4 regions of the Clostridium sp. JNZ X4-2 genome follow, and region 4 is predicted to be linked to each of the others. Evidence: riboswitches for the same ligand, from Rfam matches in the RefSeq annotation. Region 4 holds a riboswitch; each other region holds the start of a gene.
The links. Region 4 has a riboswitch for thiamine pyrophosphate ahead of thiC (phosphomethylpyrimidine synthase ThiC). Riboswitches for the same ligand answer to the same signal wherever they lie in the genome.
Positions count from the first base shown of each region.

Region 1 (4,628 bases), 960 kb from region 4:
GATGTCTATGTCTTTTTTAGTTCCAGTGTAGAATATGGTGCCTATTCCAATGTAATCTGCGCTATTTTTTTCTGCTTCTACAGCTTCTTCTACACTGCCGGCAGATATCCCTATTATTTTATCTTTACCTAATATTCTTCTGGCAGCAGTTAGGGGAATATCACTTTGACCAAGATGTACACCATCTGCATCTACAGCTTGGGCTATATCTAACCTGTCGTTTATTATAAAAGGGATTTTATAATGAGTGGTGACTTTTTTGATTTTTAGGGCAATATTGTAAAATTCCTTTGAAGAAATGTCTTTTTCCCTTAGCTGTACCAGAGTGACACCTCCTAAAATTGCATCTTCTACAGCCTTGGGCAAGTTATCTTCTTTTAACAGGCTTCTGTCTGTAGCAAGATATAGACTATAATCTATTTCCATGTTATTTTTGCACCTTCTTTTAATTTTTTCTCACTTAATTCATATATGCAGTCTATGAGTTTAATTCTGAAGCTTCCAGGGGCAGCGGCTATTTTAAAAGCTTCTTCCCCGGCTATATTCATTGAAAGTATGGCACTTACAGTAGCTGTAAATTTATTTTCAGAAGCTCCGCAGGCAGCTCCGCAAAGAGCACCTACCATACAGCCTGATCCAGTAACTTTAGTTAACATTTTTGTTCCGTTTTCAATTATGGCACTATTTTTACCATTTGTTATGAAATCTTTTCTACCAGTGGCAGCAACTATGCAGTTATATTTGCGAGATAAGGCTATGCAGCACTCCAAGGCTCCCTCTCCAGTGTCTAAAGAATCAACACCCTTTACTCTGGAAGATTGTCCTGCTAAAAATTTAATTTCTCCTATGTTGCCTTTTATAACATCAATTTTCCCAACCTGGAGTATTCTGTTTATAACTTGAATTTTCCTTGGTATAGCAGCACAAGCTACAGGATCCAATACTACAGGGATGTTATGGATTTTTGCAGAAGTACTGGCTAAAATTGTGGCCGCTTCCTGTTCCTTATCAAGAGTTCCTAAATTTATATATAGGGCAGATGATAATTTAACAAAATCAAAAACCTCATCATAAGATTCACACATAGCAGGTGAAGCACCATAAGATAAAAGAATATTTGCACAGTCGTTTATAGTGACGTAGTTGGTAATACAATGGACAAGAGGTACTTTATTTCTAACCTCTGATAATGTTTTTGCTACTCTGTCTAAATTTGAATTGTTCAATTTTTAACCCCCTTTAATTTTAATACATGAATTGCAATTTATATTTATTGAAAAGGTATGCCGGCTTTTTTATAAATTTCAACAAAATGTCCTACAGGACCAACGCCGCTGCCTATGGGAAATGAGTTTTCTATTGCTTTAGTTATATACTGCTTTGATAGATCTACCGCTCTGTCCATGGTATAGTCCTTAGCTAGATAGGAGGCTATAGCGGAAGATATGGTGCAGCCAGTTCCATGAGTATTTTTGGTATTTATTCTGTGACCTTTCAGAGTCAGTATTTTATTATTGTAGAGCAAAATATCATTGGCATCATTACATCTGTGGCCTCCCTTTACAAATACATTTTTTGCACCGGATTCTTTTATTTTAAAAGCAGCCTCCTCCATTTCACTTTCATTATTGATTTTTAATCCAGTTAGGATTTCTGCTTCCGGTATATTTGGAGTTACTATATCTGCAATATTTACCATATCTTTTATGGCTGTTTCAGCTTCTGGCTTTAGGAGAAAATATCCACTTTTTGATATCATTACTGGATCCAGTACTATATTTTTAGCCTTATATTCTATTAAGAGTTTTTTTATTACAGATATGGTTTTGCTATTGGAAGCCATTCCAATTTTTACTGCATCTACTTTAATATCATCAAATATAGACCTTATTTGAGCCTCTACAATTTCAGGACTTATATCAAGTACATCCTGTACTCCCACTGTATTTTGTGCTGTAACAGCAGTGATTACACTCATGCCGTATACACCAAGGGCACTCATGGTTTTTAAATCGGCTTGTATTCCAGCTCCGCCTGAACTGTCAGAGCCTGCAATTGTCAATACTTTTTTCATCTAAAACACCTCCGGATAAATATAAAAGGTGTATGCGGAAAAGCATACACCTAATAAAAATCTAAAATTATGTGAAATTGCTTCCCTACGCCAGTTCTGTCTGGATCAGGTTCAAAGGGTTAGAGAATATCTCTTCTCAGCTATATAGAGCACCCCCACAAACTATCTTATTTTAAATTTATTGTACTACAGTAATAAAAATTTGTAAATTAAATTAAATAAAAACTAAAAGATGTTGAAATAAATTTTATTTTTCTGAGGTTGGTTGTCCAGAATTTGAGGTTTTAGGGTTGACATTCTTTTTATTTAAACCAAGTATAAAGTAGAAAGCTAATAAAAGTATGAACCAGATACACCCTACAATAAGAGCAATCATAGTATCTTTGCTGAAAGCTAACATTACAATAACAAAAGCTAGAAAGGCGAGTACAATCCAGTTGAGATAAGGGTATCCGAACATTGGAAAATGTAACTTATTTACTTCCTCTGGAGTAAGTCTTTTTCTGAACTTCAATTGAACTATTAAGATTATTCCCCAAACCCAAATTGCACCAAGTGTAGCTACACTTGTAACATAAGTAAATACCTTTCCAGGGAATAAATAGTTAAGTACAACTCCAATTAAAAGAAAAAGTGCAGAAATTATGATACCATTAGTCGGAACATGACTTTTGCCTAATTTACCAAACATTTTTGGTGCTGTTCCCTGAAGGGAAAGATTATAGAGCATACGCCCTGTACTGAAAATACCACTGTTGCAGGAAGATAAAGCTGCAGTCAATACTACAAAGTTTATAATACCTGCTGCTGCTGATATACCCAGTTTACTAAAAGTTAAGACAAAAGGACTTCCAGTTGTGCCAAGAGTGTTCCATGGATAAAGGGACATTATTACAAAAAGTGCTCCTACATAAAATATAAGTATTCTCCAAAATACCTTGTTGATAGCCGATGGTATCGTTTTCTCCGGATTTTTTGCTTCTCCTGCTGTAACACCTATAAGTTCTGTGCCAAGGTAAGCAAACATAACCATTGTTACTGCAAGCATAGGTCCCCATCCACCTTTAGGGAAAAATCCTCCGTGTGACCATAGATTTGAAATACCAATAGGCTTTCCGCCGTTACCCAGGCCAAATATAATCATAAGCAGACCTAATACTATCATTGCAATAATTGTAACTACTTTAATAAGTGCAAACCAGAATTCAAATTCACCATAGGCCTTTACTGCAATTAGATTTACGCATGTCATTACAACAAGTGCTGCCAGTGCAGGTATCCACTGGGGCATGGTCGGAATCCAGAATTTAACGTATACACCTACAGCAGTAATTTCAGCCATACAGGTTACCACCCACATGAACCAGTATGTCCATCCAGTCATGTAACCCGCCAATGGTCCTATGAATTCGTTGGCATAGGCACTAAAGGATCCAGAAACAGGATAGGAAGTTGCCAGCTCACCTAAGGCCCTCATTATAACAAACATAGCAAAACCAGCTATAACATAGACGAATAGAATTGCCGGTCCAGCCGTTTGAATAGCAGTGGCAGATCCTAGAAATAAACCTACACCAATAGCGCCGCCAAGTGCAATCAGTTGAATGTGACGTTCTTCTAGACCACGTTCAAGGTCTTCATTTAATGCGTCTTGTTTACTCATCGTATTCCTCCTTAGTAGTTATATAGACTCTATAATAAGTAATAAAAAATATTTAATTGAATTTAAGTCACCTCCGTTAATCATTATACATTATTTAGAATATTCTTAAATAAATAGTATCATATTTTTTATTTATTCACAACTACTATTTCAAATTTCTGTGAATTAACAATTATTTTATATTTAAGTTATATTATTTAAAAAAATGTGTAAATAATATAATGAAAACCGTATATTATCTTAAAATACAAATGCATTATGAAAATAATATTCATTTTAAAAATTATTCTAAAAAATAGGACAGATTTGTATTTTATAATTACCTCTTGACCTTCAATAATATTTGTGATATCATAATTTTGTTACATGCCGAAGTGGTGGAATTGGCAGACGCAACGGATTCAAAATCCGTCGTTGGTGACAACATGCGGGTTCGACTCCCGCCTCCGGCACCATGAATATCAATGTTTAAGAGCATTTTGGAATTTATTCCAAAATGCTCTTTTTGGGTTTATGTCCTCCAAATGTCCTCCAAAAAAATATCACAAATTAAAACAGATTAAAGCAAAATAGCAAAAACCTGTATGTAGTTCAGGGTTAATGCATGAGTAAATAAAGTGTTAAAATGGCTAAAAGAGTTAGCCAATGACAGTTCAGATAAAAGTGTTAAACTTGCAGCTAACCAGTATGTTATGAATAGAGTGTATGGAAGTCCGGCATCAGTAATTGAAACTTATAATGATGGAAATGAGGACGATATAAATGAGAAGAAACAGATACAAATATTTACAATATATATTTACACTGTATTTTACGCATTTGTATATAAAAATAAACTCTCGTGTTAAATATATTTTTGTAGATTAGGAATAATTTCAATTTTACCATCAT
Region 1 is NZ_CM142685.1:2,545,292-2,549,919, reverse strand. Features, by position in the region: gene thiE (thiamine phosphate synthase) at 1-426, opposite strand, end outside; gene thiM (hydroxyethylthiazole kinase) at 417-1,226, opposite strand; gene thiD (bifunctional hydroxymethylpyrimidine kinase/phosphomethylpyrimidine kinase) at 1,271-2,074, opposite strand; TPP riboswitch at 2,139-2,241, opposite strand; gene ACYUJ6_RS12250 (amino acid permease) at 2,322-3,737, opposite strand; tRNA gene ACYUJ6_RS12245 (tRNA-Leu) at 4,106-4,192, shown strand; gene ACYUJ6_RS12240 (hypothetical protein) at 4,355-4,585, shown strand.
Region 1: linked by a shared signal. The riboswitch ahead of thiD (bifunctional hydroxymethylpyrimidine kinase/phosphomethylpyrimidine kinase) and the one ahead of thiC (phosphomethylpyrimidine synthase ThiC) in region 4 are both predicted to bind thiamine pyrophosphate.

Region 2 (4,628 bases), 750 kb from region 4:
TTATATTGTATCAGGTATACTCATGTGCCTTGGAATTGGATGGAAGGTTTCAGTTGCATCAGAAGTATTGAGTACACCCAATTATTCCATAGGATTGAATCTATTGAATTCTAAAACGACTCTTGAAACTCAGGAGCTGTTTGCATGGACTATTGTAGTTGTAATACTGAGTTTTATGTTTGAAAAGATATTTAAATATTATTTGGATGTAAAAAAGTGATTTGTAATATGAAAATTTGAATGGGTAAGTATAAAGGGAGGCAGCCTGTATGGAAAATAATGATAAGTACGAAGTCGTGATTAGAAATTTAAATAAGTCCTATGGGGAAATTCCTGTATTTACAAATTTAAATGTGAACTTTCTAAAAAACAAAATCACAGCGGTCCTGGGGCCTTCAGGCTGCGGTAAAACCACTCTTTTAAATATCATAAGCGGAATTGAAAAGGATTATAGCGGACAGGTTCATTTGGAGAGCAGCAGGCTATCTTATATTTTTCAGGAAGATAGATTGATTTCACATCTTACAGTGTACGAAAACATAGCCTTTGTATTGAAGTCAACAATGAGTAAAATTCAGGTGGATTTTACTGTGAATAGATTTTTAAGCATGGTGGAATTGTCAAATTGCAGGGATAAATTTCCCAGGGAATTAAGCGGTGGTATGAAGAGAAGAGTTGCACTTGCCAGGGCCTTTGCCTACAAAAGTGATTTGCTCTTAATGGATGAACCTTTTAAGGGTCTGGATGATAGACTGAAAGGTGACATAATAAAGAAATTTTTATCACTTTATAGGGAAAATAAAAGAACAATTATACTGGTGACCCATGATAAAAAAGAAGCAGATGAACTAGGCAATATAGTTTATTCACTGGAGTAAATGCAATGAGATATTGATTAATTTCAATTATTGTAGTACTATAATTGGTGTTTGTGTAATATATAAAATTAAATACGTCATATATCCCAGGGGGGCTGGTATTACCGGCTGAGAGTAAGGATTAAATCCTTAGACCCTATTTATACCTGATCTGGTTAATGCCAGCGTAGGAAGAGGCCACATGTAATTTAGCGAGTAAAGGTACAAACCTCTTCAGAAGGTTGTGCCTTTTTTTATGAAAATAATTGTGAACTGTGAACTGAAAAAGGGGGGAATTACATGAAGACATCTATGAAATTGTACGACAGTGTAAAGGACATATGGGATTCTTATTATCAGCATCCTTTCATAAAAGGAATAGCAGATGGAAGTTTGGAGATAGATAAATTCAAATTCTATATGATTCAAGATTATATATATCTTTTGGATTATGTAAAAATATATGCTCTTGGAGTGGTTAAATCCAATGAAGAAATTACTATGAGGGGCTTTTCCAAAATGGTGGATAATATATTAAATGGGGAAATGAATATACATAGGGCTTATATGAAGAGACTTGGCATTGGAAAAAAGGATATAGAGAATACCAGAGCTTCCATTGAAAATATTTCATATACAAATTATATGTTGTCAGTGTCCCAGATGGGTGATTTAATGGATTTGACGGCCTCACTTCTAGCTTGTATGTGGAGTTATTACTTAATTGGAAAAAAACTGAGCAAAATAGATGGTGCCGCCCAGCATGAATTTTATGGACAGTGGATAAGGGGATATGCATCAGAGGATTATGAAAGGGAAACACGGTGGACAATTGATCTGCTTGATCATATGACTGAAGATATATCCAGGGAAAAATTCAAGAGATTGAAAGAAATTTTTATAAATACCAGTAAATATGAAAGAATGTTTTGGGATATGTCATATAAAAAGGGGATGTAATTGTGCTGGAATTTAAAAATATAAGTTTTAAATATGATGAAGACCCTGATTTCATAATAAAAAATTTGAATTTTACTGTGAACAAAGGTGAATTTATAAGTATAGTAGGTCCCAGTGGGTGTGGGAAAAGCACTGTGTTCAGGCTTATCTGCAAATTGGAAAGACCTTTTGAGGGAGATATATTTTTAGAAAATAGAAATATCAATACCCTTAAAAAAGGATATATAGGATATATGCCTCAAAATGATCTTTTAATACCCTGGAGGACTATACTTCAAAACTCTTCACTGCCTCTTGAAATCAAGGGAGAGGATTTTAAAAAAGCCAGATATGAAGCTGAAAAAATACTTAAGGCCTTTGGACTTGAAAAATACAAGAATAAATACCCCAGGGATTTATCAGGAGGTATGCGTCAGAGGGTTTCTTTTACAAGAACTCTTCTTACAGGATCGGATATGCTTCTTTTAGATGAACCATTTAGTGCACTGGATGCAATAACAAGGCTTTCCATGCAGGAGTGGCTTTTAGATAAATGGTCAAATTTAAATAAAACGGTGTTGTTCATAACACATGATGTAGAAGAAGCACTTTTTTTATCAACAAAAATATTTATAACAGATGGAAGTCCCATAAGAAAATTTAAGGAAATAAAAGTGGATTTAAGTTATCCGCGTACAAGGGATATGCTTGACAGCCCTGATATGTTAGAAATAAAGAGTGAGCTTATAAATGAATTGAAAAAGGGGGTCAGGCTGTGAAAAAATACAGATCATCCATAATAATATGCCTGTTATTTTTTGCAGCCTGGGAGGGAATTGCCAGATATATAGATGCCATGTATATCCTTCCATCCCCTACGGCAATTGTAAAAAAAATATGGGAACTGAAAGATATTTTATTTTTGGTTCATCTGCCGGCAACTCTTCTTGTAACTTTTGAGGGACTTGGAATATCCATAATATTTGGGGTGCTTCTTGCTGCTGCCATGAATATCAGTGAAAAGGTGCAGAGAGCTCTTTATCCTATCGTAATTGTAACTCAGACAGTGCCCATAACTGCACTTGCACCTATATTTGTGCTGTGGTTTGGATATGGAATATGGAGTAAGGTATTGGTAACCATACTCATAACTTTTTTCCCTATAACAATAAATGTATATGACGGCCTTCGTTCCACTAGAAGGGATATGGAGGAACTTCTATTTACATATGGTGCCAGTAAAAAGGATATATTTATAAAATTGAAGTTTCCGGCAGCACTTCCTTATTTTTTTTCTGCTCTTAAAATAGCAGTTCCGCTGAGTGTGGTAGGTGCGGCTATAAGTGAATGGCTGGGAGCACAGGCTGGCCTTGGATATTTCAGCAAGAGAATGATGACACAGCTGGATGGTGCGGGAGTTTTTGCCCCTATTGTAATATTGTCTGCAGTTGCACTGGTTATGGTTAAAATTATAAGTGTGCTTGAAAATAAAATAGTAAAAGGGAGGAATGAAGTGTGAAAAAAATAAAAATTTTAGCTTTTATCATGTCAGCTTTAATGCTGGTTGGTTTAACGGGATGCGGCAGTAAATCATCCCAAAAGGATAATGGTAAATTGGAAAATGTGGATCTGGTGCTTGACTGGTATCCCAATGCTATACATACTTTTATATATGCAGCCATTGAAAAAGGATATTTCAAGGAAGAGGGACTTAAAGTAAATATTAAATTCCCGTCAGATCCTACAGATCCTCTTACTCTTCCAGCAGCAGGGAAGGCAACTTTGGGAATTTACTATCAGCCGGATCTTGTAATTGCAAGGGCAAATCAGGGAGTGCCTGTGAAATCTGTGGGGGCAATAGTACATACTCCCCTTAATGTGATAATAGCTTTAAAGGGAAATGGTATAAATTCTCCCAAAGATCTTCAGGGAAAGACCGTAGGTTATTCGGGAAATCCATTGAATACTGAGTACGTAAAGACCATGGTTAAAAAAGACGGGGGAAACCCTGAGAATGTTAAAATGGTGGATGTAGGATTTGATCTTTTATCATCCATGGTAACTAAAAAAGTGGATGCAACTACAGGCGGACTTATAAATCATGAAGTATTGATGATGCAAAATGAAAATCATCCTGTAAATTATTTTGATCCTTCAAAATATGGAGTGCCAAATTATTATGAAGAAGTATTTGTAACCAGTGACAAAACTCTCAAGGAAAAACCTGAAACCATCAAAAAATTTATGAAAGCCGCACAGAAGGGATTTGAGTATACGAAAAATAATCCGGATAAATCATTGAAAATACTCATGGACAATCAGCAAAAAGGCAGTTTCCCACTTAAAGAAGCTGTTGAAGAAAAGAGTCTCAGTATACTTTTGCCTAAAATGGAGTCAAAAGATGAACCTTTTTTAAGTCAGGATAAAGCAGTATGGCAGAACAATATAGATTGGTTAAAAAAACAGGGACTTCTAAAAAAGGATGTAAATGCAGAAGATTTTTATGTAAATGTTCTGGATTATAATAAATAACCATTGTGAACTGTGTTGTGATAAAGCTGTGCTTAAAGATCCGGATATATAAGTATTTATCCACAACTTTGAAAAAACTGAGAGTGCAGCTTTGAATAAAAAATAGAGAGATTAAATTCTCTCTATAAAAATTTAAATTAGATTATTTGCCATATTTATTAAGCAATTTTTCCAATTCCTGTGCTTCCAATGCAGATTCCTCTGCAAATTGTTTGAACTTTTCATTGATTTCCTTATTATCTATTTTCTTTGAATACTCTTGAAAGTCTCTTACATTTTCTTGTACATCAAGAAGCTTAT
Region 2 is NZ_CM142685.1:2,333,586-2,338,213, reverse strand. Features, by position in the region: gene ACYUJ6_RS11210 (ABC transporter permease) at 1-220, shown strand, start outside; gene ACYUJ6_RS11205 (ABC transporter ATP-binding protein) at 270-878, shown strand; TPP riboswitch at 957-1,068, shown strand; gene tenA (thiaminase II) at 1,158-1,817, shown strand; gene ACYUJ6_RS11195 (ABC transporter ATP-binding protein) at 1,820-2,575, shown strand; gene ACYUJ6_RS11190 (ABC transporter permease) at 2,572-3,315, shown strand; gene ACYUJ6_RS11185 (ABC transporter substrate-binding protein) at 3,312-4,328, shown strand; gene ACYUJ6_RS11180 (hypothetical protein) at 4,471-4,628, opposite strand, start outside.
Region 2: linked by a shared signal. The riboswitch ahead of tenA (thiaminase II) and the one ahead of thiC (phosphomethylpyrimidine synthase ThiC) in region 4 are both predicted to bind thiamine pyrophosphate.

Region 3 (4,628 bases), 530 kb from region 4:
AAAAACCGAATCACTTTTCATTCCAACTATTGCCTCGGTAATTATTATTGTTTCCATATCCTTTGTTTTTAAAACAAAAGCACGTTCAAGAATTCTCTATATATTGAACATCATAATCAGTTTCTTTATAGTAAGCGACTTGATTTATTTCAGATATTTTAAGGATATTATATCCTTGCCTGTACTTATAAGCGGATTTCAACTGGGTGCAGTAAAATCCAGTGTGGCAGATTTGATGAATTTTAAAGATTTTCTGTACTTTTTTGATGTTATATTTATAGTGCCCTTTATAAATAAATACGTTAGAAGCAGGAAAGCTGATATTTCCATAAGCTACAGGATACCAGCACTTGTAGTACTTATTTTTCTGGGAGTATTGACGGATTTTAAAAGCTTTTATAATCTGTCCAGGGAACAGCCCCGGCTTTTGAGTACAATGTACAATAAGGTGTACATAACCAGAAAATTGGGTATTTTAAATTACCACTGTCTTGATATTTACAATTCAATTTCTGCCAATATAACTAAACTGGCACCTATTTCTAAAGAAAAAGTTGATACCATAGATGATTTTATGGATAAAAACAAATCGGATAATAAAAGCTTAAAGGGATCTGCAAAGGGAAAAAATTTGATAATGATACAGGTGGAGGCTCTTCAGGAATTTGCAATAAATGCCTCTATTAATGGAAATGAAATAACTCCAAATTTAAACAGATGGGTAAAAAGGTCCGAGTATTTTGACAATTTTTATTATCAGGTAGCTGCAGGAGGCACTTCCGATGCAGAGTTCATGACCAATAATTCATTATATCCGGCTCCCGCAGGGGCAGCTTATTTTCTCTATTCTGGAAACAAATTCAGTGCAATGCCCCAAAATTTTAAAAATAACGGTTACAGTACGGCAGCACTTCACGGTTTCAGAGAAAACTTCTGGAACAGGGATATAATGTATAAAAAATTTGGTTTTGATAATTTTTACGGTGAAAAAAGTTATAAAGAAGATGAGTCCATAGGCCTTGGACTCAGTGACAGATCTTTTTTGATACAGTCACTTGTGAAATTACATAATATGAAATCACCTTATTATGCTTTCTTAATAACATTAACAAGTCATTTTCCCTATGATGCCGTGGATAAGTATGGCAGTTTTGATGTGGGAAATTTAAAAGGAAGCCTTATGGGGAATTATCTGCAGGCCATACATTATACAGATGAGCAGCTGGGAATGTTTTTAGATGCATTGGATGAAGAGGGAACACTGAAAAATTCAGTTGTAATGCTTTATGGAGACCATTATGCAATACCCAAGGACAAAGAGCAGCAGCTGTTCAAATTTTTAAATATGAGTTCCACTTCTGATGTGGACTGGGAAAAACTTCAGAAGGTGCCTCTTCTCATACATTTCCCCGATGAATCGGTAAAGGGTGTAAATGATACCTATGGAGGTGAAATGGACATATACCCTACAGTATGTAATTTATTTGATCTTCCTGGAAAAGATATGTTTGGGAAAGATCTTTTCAACCCTAACAGTCAGAGGGTCATATTTAGGAATGGTTCTTTTATAGATAGAAATTATTATTATTCCTCCCAGGATGATGTGTACTACAATGTAAAGACTGGAAAAAGAGTATCTGAAAACAGCAGCCTTAAAAAAGATGAGGAGAATGTTTTGAATCAGCTGGGGTATTCGGACTATATACTTAAACACAATGCAATTGACAAATTAAATAGATAAATTGTGAAAATCATATAAAATGTTTACATTTTTATAAATAAGTGGTACTATAATATTGTAATAAATTTAATATTGTCTTTAGTGTCAGGGGTGCCGGGACGGCTGAGAAAAGTGAAAACTTTAACCCTTTGAACCTGATTCGGGTAACGCCGACGTAGGGAACCGCTTTACATTCGTATCCTGAAGCACTATTTATAAATAGTGCTTTTGTTTTTTGTCAAAGTTTTATAGGGAGATAATTTAAATGTTTGTTGATGCACACAATCATATGGATTTTTATGGCAAGAACTTAAAAAAAGCACTTCACATCATAAAAAAAAATGATATCAAGACTTTGGGATGTTCTATGAATCTGGAAAGCTATATTTTTACAAAAAAGATAAGCGCAGAAAATGAAAATATAGTACCCTGTTTTGGAATACATCCCTGGGAAGCACATAAAAATTGCAGTGACCTGGATAGCTTTGACGACTATGTCAGGGAGTGCAGGGCTGTAGGGGAGATAGGGCTTGATTATTATTGGGTTTTGGAAAGTGAAAAATATCCAAAAATGGACAGGGTATTTGAATACTTTCTGGACAGAGCAAAGCGCTATGACAAGATAGTAAATATTCACACTAAGGGAGCGGAAGAAAAAATACTGGAATATATAAGAAGTTATAAATTGAGGACACCTATAATTCACTGGTACAGCGGGAATGTGGATACTCTTAAAGAACTTTTGAAATTGGGCTGTTATTTTACCATAAGTGTTGATATAGGATATTCCAGACTTACAGATGAAATAGTGAAGATGCTTCCAATGGATAGAATATTGACCGAGACAGACGGCCCCACTTCTCTTGAATGGGTGAATAAGAAGTATGGATACCCCTGTGAAGTTGAAAATATTGTTAAAAAGATCTCCAGTATAAAAGGTATTCAATATGAAGAGGTTAAAGACGAAATATCCAGCAATTTTAGCAGATTTAAATTATGAATTTAAGGTGTTTGGAATGAAAAAATCAGAAAATATTCAAGACAAGATATATCCGGTAGTTACCATAGCAGCAGTTGTGATTTTATGGCAGATAGTAGTGGGTTTTCAGTATATACAGCCCTATATTCTTCCTTCTCCATGGGATATTATAAAAACCCTTGTTTCGGACTTTAAAAATATAATGGAAAATACGGAAACCACCCTTTATGAATCCTTTATAGGATTTTTCATATCCATAGTATTTTCTTTTGTGCTGGCTATAATAATGGACAGTTTTCATGTGGTCAAAAAATCACTTTATCCTATTTTATTAATATCCCAGACAGTTCCCACTATAGCCATAGCGCCGCTTTTTATAATATGGTTCGGATTTGGAGCACTTCCCAAGATAATAGTTGTAATAACCGTATGCTTTTTTCCCATTGTTGTAAGTCTTGTAGATGGTCTTGAAAAAATAGACACAGACTACATAAATTTGTTCCATAATATGAAGGCATCAAAATTGCAGATATTTTACCATCTAAAACTTCCCTATGCTCTGGTGAACTTTTTTTCAGGTTTGAAGATTGCTGCAACTTACATGATAATGGCTGCAATTATAGGCGAATGGCTGGGGGGAGACAGTGGAATAGGCGTATACATGGTGAGGGCAAAAAATGCTTATCAGTTGGACAAGGTATTTGCTTCAATTCTGGTTATTGTTATAGTGAGTATTGCAATAATCTATATGATAGACTTTATAGGCAAAAAAATAATACATTGGAAATAAGGGGGATAAACATGAAAAAAAGCAGATTTATATTTTTGATACTGGCTGTATTTACAAGCGTACTTACATTGTCAGGATGTGGATCAAATGATAAAAAGGAAACATCAAATTCCTTGGACAAGACAACTGTAATATTGGACTGGACTCCCAATACAAATCATACTGGACTGTATGTGGCCTTGAATAAAGGATATTATAAGGATGAAGGACTGGATGTCAAAATAGTTCAGCCTTCCGAGGGAAGCGTCACAAATCTCATAGCAGCTGGGAAAGGTGATTTCGGGGTTAGTTATCAGGAGGACGTCACCTATGCACTTACAAGTGACAATCCTCTTCCTGTAAAGGCCATTGCCACGATAATGCAGCACAATACTTCCGGTTTTGCTGCACCTAAAAGCAAGAACATAAAGACTCCCAAGGATTTTGAAGGAAAAGTATATGGAGGATGGGGTTCACCTTCAGAGGAAGCAGTGCTTAAAGCTGTCATGGAGAAAGACGGGGGAGATTTCAGTAAAGTTAAGATAGTGAATATTGGAAATGACGATTTCTTTGCAGCTACAAAAAAGAATATAGATTTTGCATGGATATTTGAAGGGTGGACGGGTATACAGGCTAAATTAAAGGGAGAACAGCTTGATTACATACCTGTCAAAAATCTCGATCCGGCTCTTGACTACTATACACCTATTCTTATAAGCAGTGACAAGATTATAAGTAAAAATCCGGAAAAGGTAAGAAAATTCCTGGCAGCTACTGCAAAAGGATATGAATACTCTATAAAGCACCCTGAGGAAAGTGCAGATATACTTTTGAAATATGCACCTGAGATAGACAAAAATCTTGCTGTGCAAAGCCAAAAATATATGTCTAAGCAGTATGTGGCGGATGCACCTAGATGGGGAGTTATGAAATCCGAAGTATGGCAGCGTTATGCTAAATTTTTAAAGGACAAGGGTCTTATAAAAAAGGAGTTAAATACGAGTGATGCATTCACAAACGAATTCCTGCCAAAATAACGGTGATGAAGTAATGATTGAACTTGAAAATGTGTGCAAGAACTTTGAAGACAAAACAATACTTCAGGATATATCCCTGTATCTTGAAAAAGGAGAATTTGTCTCCATCCTCGGACCCAGCGG
Region 3 is NZ_CM142685.1:1,052,478-1,057,105, forward strand. Features, by position in the region: gene ACYUJ6_RS04980 (LTA synthase family protein) at 1-1,741, shown strand, start outside; TPP riboswitch at 1,818-1,919, shown strand; gene ACYUJ6_RS04985 (TatD family hydrolase) at 1,986-2,720, shown strand; gene ACYUJ6_RS04990 (ABC transporter permease) at 2,668-3,489, shown strand; gene ACYUJ6_RS04995 (ABC transporter substrate-binding protein) at 3,501-4,505, shown strand; gene ACYUJ6_RS05000 (ABC transporter ATP-binding protein) at 4,474-4,628, shown strand, end outside.
Region 3: linked by a shared signal. The riboswitch ahead of ACYUJ6_RS04985 (TatD family hydrolase) and the one ahead of thiC (phosphomethylpyrimidine synthase ThiC) in region 4 are both predicted to bind thiamine pyrophosphate.

Region 4 (4,628 bases):
TAATTTCAACACTCCAACGTAAGCTGAAGATACAAGCCCTCCAAATGCAAAGTATACGGTTACAACTATGGCTCCTACGATAATTCCGGTTGTTTTAGGAATGCCGACGGTTACATTTAATATCCACGAAACGCCCATTAATTGTGCCGCAAACAAAGCCAGAGTGCCTACAAACATCATAGTAGAAAATACGCCTTTGAAATACTTTGAATATCTTTTATCCAGGAAGTCACCGCAAGTCATTAAATTATATTTGGTGGACAGCTCCCAGATCTTAGGTCCTACAAAATAAGCCAGAACCACACTGCCAATGGCAGAAGTTATCATCCACCATACAGCAGAAATACCTGATGTATAAGCAAGGCCGGTGATACCAACTGTAGAACCGGCACCAATATTCCCTCCGATAAGCGTTGCAAACAGCAACCCGGGACCAAGCTTTCTTCCGGCTACCATAAAATCGCTTCCACCCTTAACCTTTTTGGAAGCAACGTAACTTATTAAAATAAGCGCTGCAATATACAATATGATGGCTAAAATATAAATATTCATTAACTAATTTCCTCCTTTCAATTCATAATCCAGAATAAATATGAATTGAATATTAGTTTTTAGATCTAATAGCCTTCTACCTTGGCATTAAAGCTGTATTCAGGTGAAGGAAAAGTTCCGTCCAGGGTTTCCTTATGAAACTGATTCAAGCCCTCTACCATACTCTTCCTGATATGCGCAAATTGTTTAACGAATTTTGGTTTAAAATCTCCATACATCCCCAAAAGATCCTGGGTAACCAGCACCTGGCAGTCAACGTAAGGGCCAGCCCCTATTCCAAGTACTGGAACTTTTATTGATTCACTTAAAACTTTTGTAACACAACTTGGAACACATTCAACCACCATAGAAAATGCACCGGCTTTTTCTATTACCTTTGCATCTTCAATCAGCTGTACGGCACTCTCAGGAGTTCCTCCCTGAACCCTGAAACCACCAAGCTGACTGGAAGTCTGGGGAGTCAGACCTATATGCCCCATAACAGGTATTCCCGCTTTTACAATAGCTTCAATTTTATCCGCCATTTCCACTCCGCCTTCAAGCTTTACACAGTCACAGCCTGTTTCTTTCATAAGCCTGTTTGCACTCATAATAGCCTGTTCACAGCTTACATTATATGATCCAAAAGGCATGTCACCTACAACAAAAGTATTCGGGGCACCTTTTACAACTGGTTTTATATGATGAACCATATCATCCATTGTAACACCTGTAGTTTCCGAATAACCAAGCATAACCATACCAAGAGAATCCCCTACAAGAATAACTTCGGACTCGCTATCGTTTACAATAGATGCTGTAGTGTAATCATATGCCGTGACATAAGTAAACTTTTTTCCCTCATCCTTATACTTTTGAAAATCCAATACAGTCATTTTCTTTTTCATTTTTTATCTCTCCTCATCTTATAATAATTTAGGCCTGTCCTCATAATATAAATAAATTTACCGACAATAATTTAATTATATATGAGAGATATCCTAGTTCCACATTATAGAACTAGATTCTATTTTATCTTATATTAATATATTCTATAAAGAACTCATTATTCCTTCTTGAAAAATAAAAATTTTTTAAATATTTCAATACTTTCTTTTAAAAATATTCATATAACTGCCACCAAAATTCTAGAAATGGCGGCATGGGACTCTTATGGACTTGATAAATCTCTATATAGCCCATTTAATACTGCAATTGCTGCATCATTTAACTGCATAAAGGCTTTATAAAAAGAGGTTAAAACTCTTGATAAAGCAATTGAAAAAGCAGTCAAAAAAATATGCAAAAAATACACTGTAACAAAATTACTTGGAATTGAGATGAAGGATTCAGGATGAAGAATTTGAAGCTCAGGCAAGTATCTTTTCTCACTCTTCTGCTTCAAAAAAAGTTCATATAGAGGATTTGACCTCCTTGTGTTCAAAGTCAGCTGATGAATTGATTAAAAAGTGCAAAACAAGTAAAACACTTTTTGAAAGCATTTACATATATATGAATAAGTGTTATTATATATATAAAAGTAAATAGTATTGTTTGTGGGGGGACCGATTTGGTTGAGAAGGTAAAACCTGACCCTTTGAACTTGACGTAGTTAACACTACCGTAGGGAAGCAAATCATTTAAAGTATGTATTCAAGGAGTGTTTTCATAAACACTCTTTTTTATTTAAAAAATAAATATAATGTTACAGGGGAGCCCATGTCAATGGGCTGAGAGTAAGATAATATCTTTTACCCATATAACCTGATTTGGATAATGCCAACGTAGGGAAATTTTGCGCTATATTAAAAACATCTATAGTTTTTACTCTGCGGGAAGCATTTTGCTTCCCGTTTTTTAATATAAAAATCAAAAGGAGAGCGATAAAATGAATTATTCAACCCAGATGGATGCCGCCAGGAAAGAAATAGTCACGGAGGAGATGCGGACAGTAGCCAAAAAAGAAAATATGGACATAAAAGATCTGATGCATCTTGTATCCAAAGGCAAAACTGTCATTCCCGCCAATAAAAATCATAAAAAGTTAAGTGCAGAGGGGGTGGGAAAAGGACTGAAGACAAAGGTAAATGTCAACCTGGGCATTTCAGAGGACTGCTGCAATGTTACCCTGGAGCTTGACAAGGTAAAAAAAGCAATAGACATGAAAGCCGAAGCCATTATGGATCTCAGCTGCTTTGGAAAAACCCAGGAATTTAGAAACAAGTTAATAGCTATGTCCCCTGTCATGATAGGTACCGTTCCAATGTACGATGCAGTTGGTTTTTATGATAAGGAATTAAAAGATATAACTGCTGAAGAACTCCTTGGAGTTATAGAAACCCACGCTAAGGACGGAGTTGACTTTATGACCATCCATGCCGGTATAAACATGGAAACCGCACAGATATTCAAGAGAAATCCAAGGCTTATGAATTTTGTCTCAAGAGGAGGCAGTCTGCTGTATGCCTGGATGAATCTGAACAACAGGGAAAATCCCTTCTATGAATATTTTGATAAAATTCTTGACATATGCGAAAAATATGACGTAACCATAAGCCTGGGAGATGCATGCAGACCCGGATGTATAGATGATTCTACGGATCCAAGTCAGATAAAAGAACTTATGACCCTGGGGGAACTGGCAAAAAGAGCCTGGAAAAGAAATGTACAGGTTATGATAGAGGGCCCCGGTCATATGGCACTTAATGAAATAGAAACCAACATGAAGCTTGAAAAAAAATTGTGCCATGATGCTCCTTTTTATGTACTGGGTCCCATAGTAACAGATGTGGCACCTGGATATGACCATATAACAAGTGCCATAGGCGGCGCCATTGCAGCAACTTATGGAGCGAATTTTCTCTGCTATGTAACTCCTGCTGAACACCTCAGGCTTCCTGACCTGCAGGACATGAAAGATGGAATTATAGCTGCCAAAATAGCTGCCCATGCTGCAGATATTGCAAAAGGAATAAAAAATACAAGAGATTGGGATAACAAAATGGCTGAAGCTAGAAGAGAGCTTGACTGGGAAAAGATGTTTCACATAGCAATAGACCCTGAAAAAGCCAGAAAATACAGGGAAAGCTCAATGCCTGAAGATAAAAAGACATGTACCATGTGTGGGAAGATGTGCGCCGTAAGAAACATGAACAAGGTCATAGAGGGCAAAAATATAAACATTTTGAGGGATGAAGACTAAAATATCAATTTAAATTACTTTTAAAAGGAGGTGTAAAAATGACTTTTTATGATGTAGTATAATAAACGGCAGTATGGAAACTGCTTTAAAGGTAAATTCGGGAAGATTTCACACAAGTTATACGGATTATATGAAAGGATATCTCAATTTCAATGGCATTTTGGGAGTGTCTGTTCACAGTACTTTAGAAGCGATAAATGCAGAAAAAAAAGGGGCAGATTATCTTCTGGCAGGACATGTTTTCAAAACGGATTGTAAAAAAGGCTTAAAACCCAGAGGAATTTCATTTTTAAAAGATGTACTGAGTAATGTTTCAATACCTGTTATAGCCATCGGCGGCATAAATGAAGGCAATATAGACAAACTACTCAGTACTGACGTCTGTGGTGCTGCAGTAATGTCTCCTGTAATGTGCTCGGATGATCCATATCTTACAACACAGAATTTGAAAAAGCACATGGAATGGATATAATGGAAACAGCTTGGCGTATTGAACTGATAAGCTGTTTCTATATACAATACTGTTTATACATTATATTTCCAACACCCATTACATCCGGAAGGTGGAGCTGTAAATGGTTTTAGCTCCAAACCCTTTCCTTTATTTTCATTACTGGGCAAAGTTGAATTGATAGTTTAGTAATTATTATATGATTATTTTTAACATTCAACAAGTATTTCCTGGAAAATATTATATTCTTTCAAAAAAAGATAAAAAAGGCCCATCAACAGTTGATACGTCTTGCAAAAATTAAATAAAAACCACTATCTAATAATTTCTTGAAACTGACAAAATAAAATCATCTATCATCAGTTGAAAACTGTCTTCTGAACTTACTGGATTTTGGAAATATCCGAGAAAATTCAAGGAGATAAAACCATGCAGCAAACTCCT
Region 4 is NZ_CM142685.1:1,587,281-1,591,908, reverse strand. Features, by position in the region: gene ACYUJ6_RS07715 (sodium:solute symporter family protein) at 1-552, opposite strand, end outside; gene panB (3-methyl-2-oxobutanoate hydroxymethyltransferase) at 618-1,439, opposite strand; TPP riboswitch at 2,080-2,179, shown strand; TPP riboswitch at 2,231-2,340, shown strand; gene thiC (phosphomethylpyrimidine synthase ThiC) at 2,420-3,733, shown strand; gene ACYUJ6_RS07700 (thiamine phosphate synthase) at 3,792-4,205, shown strand; gene ACYUJ6_RS07695 (TetR-like C-terminal domain-containing protein) at 4,503-4,628, opposite strand, start outside.